2 regions of the Bradyrhizobium sp. HKCCYLRH3061 genome follow, and region 2 is predicted to be linked to the other one. Evidence: predicted binding sites of a transcription regulator. Region 2 holds the regulator's gene; the other holds the start of a gene.
The links. The regulator PhoB, encoded in region 2, activates phosphate uptake and scavenging genes when phosphate is short. The targets are predictions, from matches to a motif close to TGTCATNNANCTGTCAT.

Region 1 (6,518 bases), 350 kb from region 2:
AGATCTTCTTGCCGGCCTCGAGATTCCATTCGCCGCCGTACCAGGCAATCACGATTCCCGCGAACTGATGCGCGCGGCGTTTCCCGGCGCTGCTCATGAGCAGTCGGCGCCACTGAACCAGCATGTGGAACTGGCCGGTCTCGATCTGCTTCTGCTCGATTCCAGCGTGCCCGGCCATCCGCATGGCGAATTGGACGAGGCGAGTCTACAATGGCTCGATGCCAGGCTGTCCACCTCCAGCGAAAGGCCGGCCCTGCTGTTCCTGCACCACCCGCCATTCACCACCGGCATCTGGCACATGGACCGGCAGAACCTGCGCAATGCCGACGATCTCGCGGCGATCCTCGCGCGCCATCCGCGGGTGCAACTGATCGGATGCGGTCACGTTCATCGCGCGACGCTGACCCGGTTTGCGGGCATTCCCTGCACGATCTGTCCAGCGCCGAACCATGCCGTCGCGCTCGATCTGGCCGAGCTGCGCCCGCCATCCTTCCGGGTCGAGCCGCCGGCCTTTCACCTTCATGCCTGGTTTCCAGGACCGGGCTTCGGAACGGTCGTCACCCATCAGGTGCCGATCGGCGATTTCGACGGGCCGCATCCGTTCTTCAATCAGGACGGCTCGCTCATCGACTGAGCGCGCACGGGGGAGTAGCGGACGTCTGGTCTAGCTCTCCACCTCGAACGTCACGCGCTCCGCGGCGAAACGCGAGCGCTTGCTGACGAGCGGCGTCCCGTCGGCATCGACATCGGTGCTGTCGACCACCAGCACCGGACGGCCAAGCGCGAGGTCGAGCCGCGCGGCGTCGCTCGCGTCGGCGATCGCCGCCGTGATTCTGGTCGCGCCGCGGCGATAGTCGCGAATGCCGTAATGGGCGAGCAAGGCGGTCATCGAGCGCACCGACGCGAAGATGTGGCCGGCCTCGGGGAAACGCTCGGCCGACAGCCAGGATGTGCTCACGCAGATCGGCGTCTTGTCGGCGAGACGCAGCGCCTCGATCCGCACCAATGGTGCGCCCGTCTTCAATCGCAGCTCGCGCGCGAGCTCGCGCGTCGCGGGCTCTTCGGACGCTGCGATCAGCTGTCCACGCGGCTCGCGCCCGCCGGCCCCCACGATCTCGGAGAACCTGGTGCGCGATCTCAGAGGATATGACAGACGAGGCGCTTCGACATAGGTGCCGCTGCCGCGCTCGGCGCGCACGAGGCCGCGCTCCGCCAAGGTCGCGAGCGCGCGACGCACCGTATGACGGTTGACGCGATAGGTTTCGGCGATTTCGGTCTCGCCGGGCAGGCGCGTTCCGGCCGCGAAGCGGCCGTCGGCGATGTCGCGCTCGATGCCGTCGGCCACCCGCCGCCACAGCGCCACGCCCGAGTCGGCGCCTTGCATGCTCATCCACGGCTCTCCGCTGTCCGGCCTGAAATCACGCCCATGTCATCAAACAGTCATGGCGCTTCGCTACGAAGTTGTCTATTAACATAGACAACTTCGAGACGGCAAGATCGGGATGACGATGGACGGCGAGACCACGATGCAGGACCGGCGCAGGGCGGCTATGCGGGTATTGGCGCATGCCTCGCATGCGGACATCCGCGCCAGGCTGAATGACCTCGCGGTGCCTGAGTATCGCGATCTTCGTCCGGCGGAGAATGGCCTGGTGATGCTGCGGGGACGGATCGGCGGCGACGGTGCGCCGTTCAATGTCGGCGAGGCGACGGTGTCGCGCGCCGCGGTGCGGCTCGAGAGCGGCGAGGTCGGGTTTGGCTATGTGCTGGGACGTGACGCCGACAAGGCGCGCCTGATCGCGCTGTGTGACGCGATGATCCAGTCATCAAGCCATGTGCGATCGATCGAGACGCAGGTGGTCGCACCGCTGCAGGCGCAGATGCGTGCATCGCGGGCCCACCGCGCGGAGCAGGCTGCGGCCACGCGTGTCGATTTCTATACGATGGTGCGAGGAGAAGGCTGATGGGTGCCGCCGCTTCCGATCTGCAGCCCGGCTTCGCCGACAATGTGCTGTCCGCGCAATCCACCTTCCGTATCGTCATGGAGGCCATGGCGCGTCCGGGAAGTCTGCGACAGGTCGAGGGCAATGTCGGCCGGCCGTCGTCGTTGATGCCAGGTGCCGCCGCGATCGCGTTGACCCTGTTCGATCACGATACGCCAATCTGGCTTGATGCGCCGCTCGCCGGCACGTCCGAGGTCGGCGCCTGGCTCAAGTTTCATACGGGGGCGCCGATCGTCGCCGACGGGGCGCTCGCCTGCTTTGCGGTCGCGGCGGACCCGGAAACGCTTCCCGATCTGACTTCATTCGCGCTCGGCAGTGCCGAATATCCCGATCGCTCGACGACGCTGGTCCTGCAGGTGCCGAGCTTGTCCAGAGGTCCGGCGTTCGAGCTGCGTGGTCCGGGCATCGACGGGACGACATCGTTCCGTGCGACGGTCGCGCCGACTGACCTGTTCGAGCGGCTGTCGATCAATGAGAGGCTGTTTCCGCGTGGTGTCGACGTCGTGCTGGTCGATGGCTCGTCCATCGTCGCCATCCCGCGAACGACCCGGCTCGTTTCCGCAGGAGAGTGAGGCATGTATGTTGCCGTCAAGGGTGGCGAGCGCGCCATCGAGAACGCGCACCGGCTGCTGGCGCATGAGCGCCGGGGTGATCGCGATGTGCCGGAGCTGTCGCTGGCGCAGGTCTCCGAGCAGTTGGGGCTCGCCGTCGATCGCGTGATGAGCGAAGGCTCGCTGTACGATCGCGAGCTCGCGGCGCTGGCGATCAAGCAGGCGCGCGGTGATCTGATCGAGGCGATCTTTCTGGTGCGCGCCTTCCGCGCGACGCTGCCGCGCTTCGGCGCGAGCGAGCCGGTCGATACCGGCGCAATGCGGGTGCAGCGGCGTGTCTCGTCGACCTTCAAGGACATTCCCGGCGGCCAGGTGCTCGGGCCGACCTTCGACTATACGCATCGGCTGCTCGATCCGCAGTTGGCGGCCGGCGTCGAGCCGGAGCTGCCGGCCCGTGCCGAGGCGCCGAATGCGCCGACGCCACGTGTCACCGATATTCTCGGTCAGGACGGACTGATCGAGCCGTCGCCGCAAGCCGAGGTTGGCGCGCCGGTCGGCGATCTCACCCGTGATCCCCTGAGCTTTCCCGCCGATCGCGATCTGCGGCTGCAGAATCTCGCACGCGGTGATGAGGGTTTCCTGCTCGCGCTCGGCTACTCGACCCAGCGCGGCTATGGCCGCAACCATCCCTTCGCCGGCGAAATCCGCTTCGGGGACGTCGAGGTCGAGTTCGTGGCCGAGGAGGTCGGCTTCGCGGTGCCGCTCGGATCGGTCGAGCTGACCGAATGCCAGATGGTGAACCAGTTCAAGGGGTCGGCGACCGAGCCGCCGTGCTTCACCCGCGGTTATGGCCTCGCCTTCGGGCAGAGCGAGCGCAAGACGATGTCGATGGCCCTGGTCGACCGTGCCCTGCGCGCGCGCGAGCTCGGCGAAGACATGGTTGCACCGGCGCAGGACGAGGAGTTCGTGATGTCGCACTCCGACAATGTGCAGGCGACCGGGTTCGTCGAGCATCTGAAGCTGCCGCATTATGTCGACTTCCAGTCCGAGCTCGGCCTGCTGCGCAAGCTGCGCCGGGAGTTCGCCGAGGCCAATGCCGCTCCCGAATTGAAGGAAGCTGCGGAATGAACGCGCCGGCCTACAACTTCGCCTATCTCGACGAGCAGACCAAGCGGATGATCCGCCGCGCCATCCTGAAGGCGATCGCGATTCCCGGCTATCAGGTGCCGTTCGCGAGCCGCGAGATGCCGATGCCCTATGGCTGGGGCACCGGCGGCGTGCAGGTCACTGCGGCCATTCTCGGTCCCGACGACGTACTCAAGGTCATCGACCAGGGCTCGGACGATACGACCAATGCGATCTCGATCCGCAAGTTCTTCGCCAAGACCGCGGGTGTCGCCACCACGACCTCGACGGAAGCGGCGAGCGTCATCCAGACCCGGCATCGCATTCCCGAGGCGCCGCTTCACGAGGGGCAGGTGCTGGTCTATCAGGTGCCGATCCCCGAGCCGCTGCGCTTTCTCGAGCCGCGCGAGACCGAGACCCGCCGCATGCATGCGCTCGCCGAATATGGCCTGATGCACGTCAAGCTCTATGAGGACATCGCGCGCTTCGGTCACATCGCGACCTCCTACGCCTATCCGGTCAAGGTCAATGCGCGCTACGTGATGGATCCGTCGCCGACGCCGAAGTTCGACAATCCCAAGATGGACAATTGCCCGGCGCTGCAATTGTTCGGCGCGGGACGCGAGAAGCGAATCTATGCCATTCCGCCGTATACGTCGGTCGTCTCGCTGGATTTCGAGGACCATCCGTTCACGCGCTACAAGTTCGACGCGCCCTGCGCGCTGTGCGGGGCGGAGGAGTCCTACCTGGACGAGATCGTGACCGACGACAAGGGCAGCCGCATGTTCGTCTGCTCCGACACCGACTACTGCGAGGGCCGCCAGGCATCCGGACATCGTGGCGCGCAGAGCGTCCCCCCGCACAAGGAGAGCGCCCATGGCTGAGATGATCAGCGCATCCGATCAGCCGCTGCTCGTCGCGGAAGGGCTTGCGAAGAGCTACGGCCGCCTGGCAGCCTGCCGCGATGTCTCCTTCGTGCTCTATCCCGGCGAGGTGCTCGCCATCGTCGGCGAGTCCGGCTCGGGCAAATCGACACTCTTGCAGATGCTGTCGGCGCAAATGGCGCCGACGTTGGGCCGCGTGTCCTACCGTATGCGCGACGGCGTGCTGCGCGATCTTGCCGGGCTTGGCGAGGCGGAGCGCCGCTTTCTGTTCCGAACCGATTGGGGCTATGTCCATCAGGACCCGGCGCAGGGCCTGCGCATGGCGGTCTCCGCCGGCGCCAATGTCGGTGAGCGGCTGATGGCGGTCGGCTGGAACAACTATGGTCGGATCAGGCAGACCGCCTCGTCCTGGCTCGAGCGCGTGGAAATCGATGTCGCCCGCATCGACGATGCGCCGCGGACCTATTCCGGCGGCATGCGGCAGCGGCTGCAGATCGCGCGCAATCTGGTGACCGAGCCCCGGCTCGTGTTCATGGATGAGCCGACCGGAGGGCTCGATGTCTCGGTGCAGGCGCGTCTGCTCGACCTGATGCGCAGCCTCGTCAACGAACTCGGCCTCGCCGCCATCGTCGTGACCCACGATCTGGCCGTGGCGCGGTTGCTGTCTCATCGTGTGATGGTCATGAAGGAGGGGCGGGTGATCGAGACCGGCCTCACCGACCAGGTGCTCGACGATCCGCGCGAGCCGTACACACAGCTCCTCGTGTCCTCGATCCTGCCGCCATGATGCAAGAGCCCAATGCGATGACCGTGATGATCGATGTCGAGAATGCAGAGAAGACCTTCACCATGCATCTGCAGGGCGGCATCTCGCTGCCCGTGGTGCGCGGCGTGTCGTTCCAGGTCAAGGCCGGCGAATGCGTCGTGTTGTCGGGACCGTCGGGCGCTGGCAAGTCGTCGATCCTGAAGATGATCTTCGGCAATTACCGCTGCGATGGCGGACGCATCGGCGTCCGGCACGTGGGCGCGATGACCGATCTCGCCGGCGCCGAGCCGCGCCTGGTCCTCAATGCGAGGCGGCAGACCATCGGCTATGTCAGCCAGTTCCTGCGGGCGGTGCCGCGCGTCCCTGCGCTCGATGTCGTCGCCGAGCCGCTGATCGCGGCCGGCCTGCCGCGCGAGGACGCCCGGGGGCGGGCAGGCGCGCTGCTGCGGCGATTGAACATTCCCGAGCGGCTGTGGTCGCTCCCGCCATCGACCTTCTCGGGCGGCGAGCAACAGCGGGTCAATATCGCCCGCGGCTTCATCTCCGACCTTCCGGTGCTGCTGCTCGACGAGCCGACCGCGTCGCTCGACGCGGCCAACCGTGCGGTCGTGGTCGACCTGATCGCGGCAAAGAAGAGGGATGGAGTGGCCATGCTCGCGATCGTCCATGATGACGAGATCCGCGCGCAGATTGCGGATCGCACGGTCGACGTCACGACATTCGCCGCGGCGGCATAGAGGTAGACATTGCAGATGAGCGCGAACATGTCCGATATCGTGATAGGCAATGCCAGGCTGGTCCTCGCCGACCGCGTCGTCGAGCAGGGCTGGGTGGCGATCGCCGGAGGCCGGATCGCGGAACTGGGCGAAGGGGCTGCGCCGGCCGGCAGCCTGGATGCCGGCGGCGACCTGCTGATGCCCGGACTGGTCGAACTGCATACCGATCACCTCGAAGCGCATTTCGTGCCGCGCCCGAAGGTCTATTGGGACCCCGTCGCTGCGGTCATTTCCTATGACGGGCAGCTTGCGACCGCGGGCATCACGACGGTGCTGGATTCGCTGCGCGTGTGGAGCGAGGAAGGCGCCGAGGGCGTCGACGGTCAAGCCAATGTGCTCGCGGAGGCGATCGCGACGGCGCGCGACGGCGGCCTGCTGCGGTCCGATCACTTCCTGCATCTGCGCTGCGAAGT
Region 2 (6,518 bases):
CGCATCCTTCAGCACGATCAGCGCCCAATCGGCGGGCGAGCGGTCGAGCGACCATCTGTCGTGCCGGGTCGGGACGAAGTCCGGCGCCACGATCAGCTTGTCGGCGACCGACGATGCCGCCGGCGTGCCCCTGTTCATGCCGGCCAGGAAGCGGACATTGCCGGGGCTGACCTGCGCGACGCCGTTGAACACGCAATGCGCGGCGGTGAGCACGACGCGCGGCGCGACCAGAGTGCCGGTGCACCAGCCGCCGGTCGAGTATTGCGCGACGGTGACGACGCCGATCGACGACGCCGGCCACGAGGTGGGATCGACGACCTCGCCGATGTGGCGGTCGAGCCCGAGCAGTTGCTCCGGACGCGGAGCGGCGACGCCCGCCTCCGCCGATTCCGGCTTCGGCCGCCAGGCCGCAATGGCGCTCTGGGCCTGGACGCGCTGCGGCTCGGTCAGCTTGACCCTCTGCACGTCGCGGCCGGCCGATCGCACGCCGCTGCGACCCGCCATCACCAGCCAGGCGTAGCCCTGCACGACGTCCTGCTTCACGCCGCGACCGTCGAGCAGCATCAGGCCCAGCATGTATTGCGACTGGGCGAAGCCCTGCGCTGCCGCGCGGCTGAACCAGCGGCCGGCTTCGCCATAATTGCTCGCGACACCTTCGCCGTTGACATAGGCGATGCCGAGATAATGCTGGGCGACGGCGAGGCCCTGATCGGCGGCCTTGCGATACCACGCCAGCGCCTCGGCGGGGTTGCGCGGTTGGCCCCAGCCGAAGGCCTCCATGAAGCCGACGTCGAACTGCGCCCGCGCATCGCCCTTGGCGGCCAGCGGCAGCAGGCGGCGCATCGCCGCGGCGTGCTGTCCGTTTCCCGCCGCGGCGACCGCGTCTTCGAGCTCGGCGGCCGCGGCGCCCGCCGCGCTGCCGAGCAGCACGGCTAGAGATATGATGATGGTCTTGATCAAGGGCGTCCGCTGGGACCGAAACATCGTGACGGGCCACGAAGCAGACACGATCAAGACGGCGGCGGCGTGGCGGAAAGCGGACCGCGATCTCCTCAATCGGGCCCCCTCGCGCCTCACACCTGCTTCATCCTCACGCCCGATCGCCCCTTACACCTGCTCGCTCTTGGCGAAGCGATCATCGAGCGCATAGCCGGCGCCGCGCACGGTGCGGATCGGGTCCTGCTCGCGGCCCGGATTGAGCAGCTTGCGCAGGCGGCCGATATGGACGTCGACCGTGCGCTCGTCGATATAGATGTCGCGGCCCCAGACGCTGTCGAGCAGCTGCTCACGGCTGAACACGCGGCCGGGATGCTCCAGGAAAAACTCGAGCAGGCGGTATTCGGTCGGGCCGAGATCGATCGGCCGTCCCGAGCGCGCCACGCGGCGCTTCTCGCGGTCGAGCTCGATGTCGCCATAGGACAGCACGGTCGCCAGCCGCTCCGGGCTCGCCCGCCGCAGCAGGCCCTTCACGCGCGCCAGCAGCTCCGGCACCGAGAACGGCTTGACGATGTAGTCGTCGGCGCCGGTCGCGAGGCCGCGCACGCGCTCGCTCTCCTCGCCGCGCGCGGTGAGCATGATGATCGGCAATTGCCGGGTCTCGGACCGCGCCCGCAGGCGGCGGCACAGCTCGATGCCGGACAGGCCCGGCAGCATCCAGTCGAGCACGACGAGATCGGGAACGCGCTCCTTCAGCCGTGTGTCGGCCTCGTCTCCGCGCGCCACCGTCTCGACCTCGTAGCCTTCGGCCTCGAGGTTGTAGCGCAGGAGCGTCGTCAGCGCCTCCTCGTCCTCCACCACCAGAATTCGGGCGCCCATGTCAGAACCGTCTCTCTCAGTTGCCGGGGATCGTCGATGCGAAGCTCGTCATGTCGCCCTTCGGGCGCTTGTCCATGATCTGCTGGCCTTCGATCATATAGAAGACGGTCTCCGCGATGTTGGTCGCGTGATCGCCGATGCGCTCGATGTTCTTGGCGCAGAACATCAGATGGATGCAGAACGAGATGTTGCGCGGATCCTCCATCATGTAGGTCAGGAGTTCGCGGAACAGCGAGGTGCAGATGGCGTCGACCTCCTCGTCGCCCTTCCACACCGTCATCGCCGCCGGCAAATCGTGCGCGGCATAGGCGTCCAGCACCGTCTTGACCTGCGACTGCACCAGGTCGGTCATGTGCTCGAGCCCGCGGATCAGCTTGAGCGGATGGAAGTCGCTCTCCAGCGCCGCGACGCGCTTGCCGATGTTCTTGGCGAGATCGCCGATGCGCTCCAGATCGGTGGCGACCCGCATCGCACCGACGATCTCGCGCAGGTCGACCGCCATCGGCTGTCGCCGGGCGATGGTAAGAACGGCGCGCTCCTCGATGATGCGCTGCAGCTTGTCGACCTCGGCGTCGGTGGCGACCACCTTCTGGCCGAGTGCGATGTCGCGCCGCACCAGCGCATCGACGGAATCGACGATCAGACGCTCGGCGAGGCCGCCCATTTCCGACACCAGCCGGGTGAGATCCTGCAGATCGCTGTCGAACGCCTTGGCGGTATGTTCACTGGCCATGATGATCTCCTGAAGTCAATGTCGTCGGCGTCAGCCGAACCGGCCGGTGATGTAATCCTGGGTCCGCCGATCGCTCGGCGAGGTGAAGATCTTGCTGGTGTCGTCGAACTCGATCAGCTCGCCGAGATACATGAAGGCGGTCTTGTCGGAGACGCGCGCCGCCTGCTGCATGTTATGTGTCACGATGGCGATCGTATAGTTTTCGGCGAGCTCCTGGATCAGCTCCTCGACCTTGGCGGTCGAGATCGGATCGAGCGCCGAGCACGGCTCGTCGAACAGGATCACCTCCGGCCGGACCGCCACGGTGCGCGCAATGCACAGCCGCTGCTGCTGGCCGCCTGACAGCGACAGGCCCGAAGCGTTGAGCTTGTCCTTGACCTCGTTCCACAACGCGCCGCCGCGCAGTGCCTTCTCGACCCGGTCGTCCATCTCCGACTTGGAGATCTTCTCATACAGCCGGATGCCGAAGGCGATGTTCTCGTAGATCGTCATCGGGAACGGCGTCGGCTTCTGGAACACCATGCCGACCCGGGCCCGCAGCAGGTTGAGGTCGAGCTTGGGATCGAGGATGTTGGTGTTGTCCAGCATGAGCTGGCCAACGGCGCGCTGGCCCGGGTAGAGATCGTACATCCGGTTGAAGATGCGCAGCAGGGTCGACTTGCCGCAGCCGGACGGGCCGATGAACGCGGTGACGCGGTTGGTCCCCAGCGACAGGTTGATGTTCTTCAGCGCGTGGTGATCGCCGTAATAGAAGTTCAGGTTGCGCGCGGTCACCTTGGCGGGGGCTTCCGGCAAAACCTTGCCGTTCAGCGCGGCGGGATTGGGCTGGCTGACGGATACGGACAGGTCGGTCATTTTGCGTTCCTCTCGGCGCCGAGAATGCGTGCACTGACATTCAGGGCGAGCACGGCCAGAGTGATCAGAAGGGCTCCGCTCCAGGCCAGTTGCTTCCAATAGGCATAGGGGCTCTGGACGAAGTTGTTGATGGTGACGGGCAGGTTGGCCATCGTCTTGGAGAGGTTGAGGCTCCAGAACTGGTTCGACAGCGCGGTGAACAGCAAGGGCGCGGTCTCGCCGGCGACGCGGGCGGTGGCCAGCAGCACGCCGGTGATCAGGCCCGAGCGCGCCGCGCGATAGGCGATGCGCCGGATCACCAGCGATCGCGGCAGGCCGAGCGCCGAGGCCGCCTCACGCAGCGGGTTGGGCACCAGCAGCAGCATGTCCTCGGTGGTGCGCAGCACCACGGGGATGACAATGACCGCCAGCGCCAGCGAGCCTGCGAGCGCCGAGAAGCCGCCCATCGGCACCACGACAGCGCCATAGATGAACAGGCCGATGATGATCGAGGGCGCCGACAGCAGGATGTCGTTGATGAAGCGGATCACCGAGGTCAGGCGGTCGTTGCGGCCGTACTCGGCCAGATAGGTGCCGGCGAACAGGCCGAGCGGCGCGCCGATGCCGACGCCGATGACCGTCATGATCAGAGAGCCGACGATGGCATTGCGCAGTCCGCCTTCGCTCGAGCCCGGCGGCGGGGTGTCGGCGGAAAACACTTGCAGGCTGAGGCCGGCGAGGCCGTTATAGAACAGCGTGAACAGGATCAGCGCCAGCCAGGTGACGCCGAACAGCGCGGCGGCGACGCAGAGGCCGCGGATCACGATGTCCCTGCGGCGTCGGCGCGCATAGATCGGATTGACCGGCGTATCGGCGGTGAGCGAATCTGCGCTGGACATGGCTTATTTTCCCGCCTTTGCTTGGAGCCGCATGAGCATCAGGCGCGCGCTCGCCAGCACGAAGAAGGTGAGCACGAAGAGCAGCAGGCCGAGCAGGATCAGGCTCGACTGGTGCAGGCCGTCGCTCTCCTGGAACTCAGAGGCAATGGCGGCCGAGATCGTGGTGCCCGGCGCGAAGATCGACGATGAGATCCGGAACGAGTTGCCGATGATGAAGGTCACCGCCATCGTTTCGCCGAGCGCACGACCCAGCGCCAGCATGACGCCGCCGATGACGCCGACACGGGTGTAGGGAATGACGACGCTGCGCACGACCTCCCAGGTGGTGCAGCCGACCCCGTAGGCCGCTTCCTTCAGCACCGGCGGGACGGTCTTGAACACGTCGACCGAGATCGAGGTGATGAAGGGCAGCACCATGATCGCCAGGATCAGCGAGGCGTTGAACAGACTGAGATAGGACGGCGGACCGGCGAAGATGTCCTGCAGCACCGGGATGCCGGAGCAGAGATTGATCATGAACGGCTGGAACGTGTAGGCCAGGAACGGGCCCAGAACGAAGAAGCCCCACATGCCGTAGATGATCGAGGGAATGCCGGCGAGCAGCTCGATCGCAATGCCGATCGGACGGCGCAGCCATTGCGGGCACAGCTCGGTGAGGAAGATCGCAATGCCGAGACCCACCGGAATCGCGATCAGCATCGCGATGAAGGACGTGACCAGGGTGCCGTAGATCGGGCCGAGCGCCCCGAGCACCGGCGGATCGGCCGACGGCGCCCAGCGCCGCGTCCACAGGAATTCGAAGCCGTAGGCCTTCATCGCCGGCCAGGCGCCGATGATGAGAGAGATGATGATGCCGCCGAGGATCAACAGGACCGAGATCGCGGCGAGCCGGGTGATCCAGTAAAAGGTGACGTCGCCAAGCTTGAAGGCACTGAGCGCGCGCGCCCGGTCGTAGGGCCCGGCAGCAGCCGCGATGTCGCCGACTTCGGTCTGAACCGCCATCTCTGCCAATTCCGCCCCCTGTTCCTTGGACACGCCTCAACCCCGGTAGCACCCCTCCCCCGGCGGCCGGGAGAGGGGAATTTTCGATACGTCCAGCTCAGCTCTTGATGTCGGCAGACCAGGTCTTCTCGATCAGCTTCACGACGCTGTCAGGCATCGGGATGTAGTCGAGCTCCTCGGCCATCTTGCCACCCTTCTCGAACGACCACTTGAAGAACTTGATCGCCTCGGCGGACGCGGCCTTGTCGGTCGGCTCCTTGTGCATCAGGATGAAGGTCGCAGCCGTCATCGGCCAGGACTTGTCGCCGGGCTGGTTGGCGAGAATCACGTAGTAGCCGGGGGCCTTGGTCCAATCGGCATTCGCGGCGGCGGCCTGGAAGGCCTCGACGGTCGGCTGCACGGTCTTGCCGGCCTTGTTCACCATGGCCGTGTAGGTCAGCTTGTTCTGCTTGGCATAGGCGTACTCGACATAGCCGATCGAGTTCTTGGTCTGGCCGATGTTGCCGGACACGCCCTCATTGCCCTTGGCACCGACGCCGACCGGCCACTCGACCGCGGTGTTGAAGCCGATCTTGCTCTTCCAGTCGGCGCTCGCCTCGGAGAGATAATAGGTGAAGTTGAAGGTCGTGCCCGAACCGTCGGAGCGGCGGACGACAGCGATCGCGTCGGACGGCAGCTTGACGCTGGGGTTGAGCTTCTTGATCGCGGCGTCATCCCACTTGGTGATCTTGCCGAGATAGATGTTGGCGAGCGTCTCGCCGTCCAGCACCATCTCGCCCGGCTTCACGCCCTCGAGGTTGACGACCGGCACGATGCCGCCCATCACCATCGGCCACTGCACCAGGCCGTCCTTCTCGAGCTGCTCGGCCTTGAGCGGAGCGTCGGTGGCGCCAAAGGTCACGGTCTTGGCCTGGATCTGCTTGATGCCGCCGCCGGAGCCGATCGACTGGTAGTTCAGACCGTTGCCGGTCTCCTTCTTGTAGGCGTCGGCCCACTTGGAATAGATCGGGAACGGGAACGTCGCGCCCGCACCGGTGATGTCGGCAGCGAACGCCGACGTCGATGCGGCGACCAAGCCGGCAGCGACGATAGCTTTGACGAAATTCATAGCTGGTCTCCATGCTCGGGAAGCGAAGCGCCATCTGCGCCCGATTGCGCTTCCCCGGCCGCTTTACGGGGCCTCAGTGTGGCTTTTATAAAGGTTCGATGACAGTCGGATGACAGTCACAAGCCGT

Region 1: phnF (phosphonate metabolism transcriptional regulator PhnF) is a predicted target of PhoB. The motif match lies at 1,428-1,444, and genes of this name have one in related genera.

Annotation. Positions count from the first base shown of each region.
Region 1 is NZ_JBNPUE010000001.1:166,784-173,301, reverse strand. It holds gene ACQR2C_RS00845 (phosphodiesterase) at 1-634, shown strand, start outside; gene phnF (phosphonate metabolism transcriptional regulator PhnF) at 665-1,390, opposite strand; gene phnG (phosphonate C-P lyase system protein PhnG) at 1,509-1,964, shown strand; gene phnH (phosphonate C-P lyase system protein PhnH) at 1,964-2,575, shown strand; gene ACQR2C_RS00825 (carbon-phosphorus lyase complex subunit PhnI) at 2,579-3,682, shown strand; gene ACQR2C_RS00820 (alpha-D-ribose 1-methylphosphonate 5-phosphate C-P-lyase PhnJ) at 3,679-4,563, shown strand; gene phnK (phosphonate C-P lyase system protein PhnK) at 4,556-5,350, shown strand; gene phnL (phosphonate C-P lyase system protein PhnL) at 5,368-6,066, shown strand; gene ACQR2C_RS00805 (alpha-D-ribose 1-methylphosphonate 5-triphosphate diphosphatase) at 6,082-6,518, shown strand, end outside.
Region 2 is NZ_JBNPUE010000001.1:515,125-521,642, forward strand. It holds gene ACQR2C_RS02465 (trypsin-like serine protease) at 1-960, opposite strand, end outside; gene phoB (phosphate regulon transcriptional regulator PhoB) at 1,108-1,815, opposite strand; gene phoU (phosphate signaling complex protein PhoU) at 1,832-2,548, opposite strand; gene pstB (phosphate ABC transporter ATP-binding protein PstB) at 2,579-3,403, opposite strand; gene pstA (phosphate ABC transporter permease PstA) at 3,400-4,281, opposite strand; gene pstC (phosphate ABC transporter permease subunit PstC) at 4,285-5,283, opposite strand; gene pstS (phosphate ABC transporter substrate-binding protein PstS) at 5,381-6,391, opposite strand.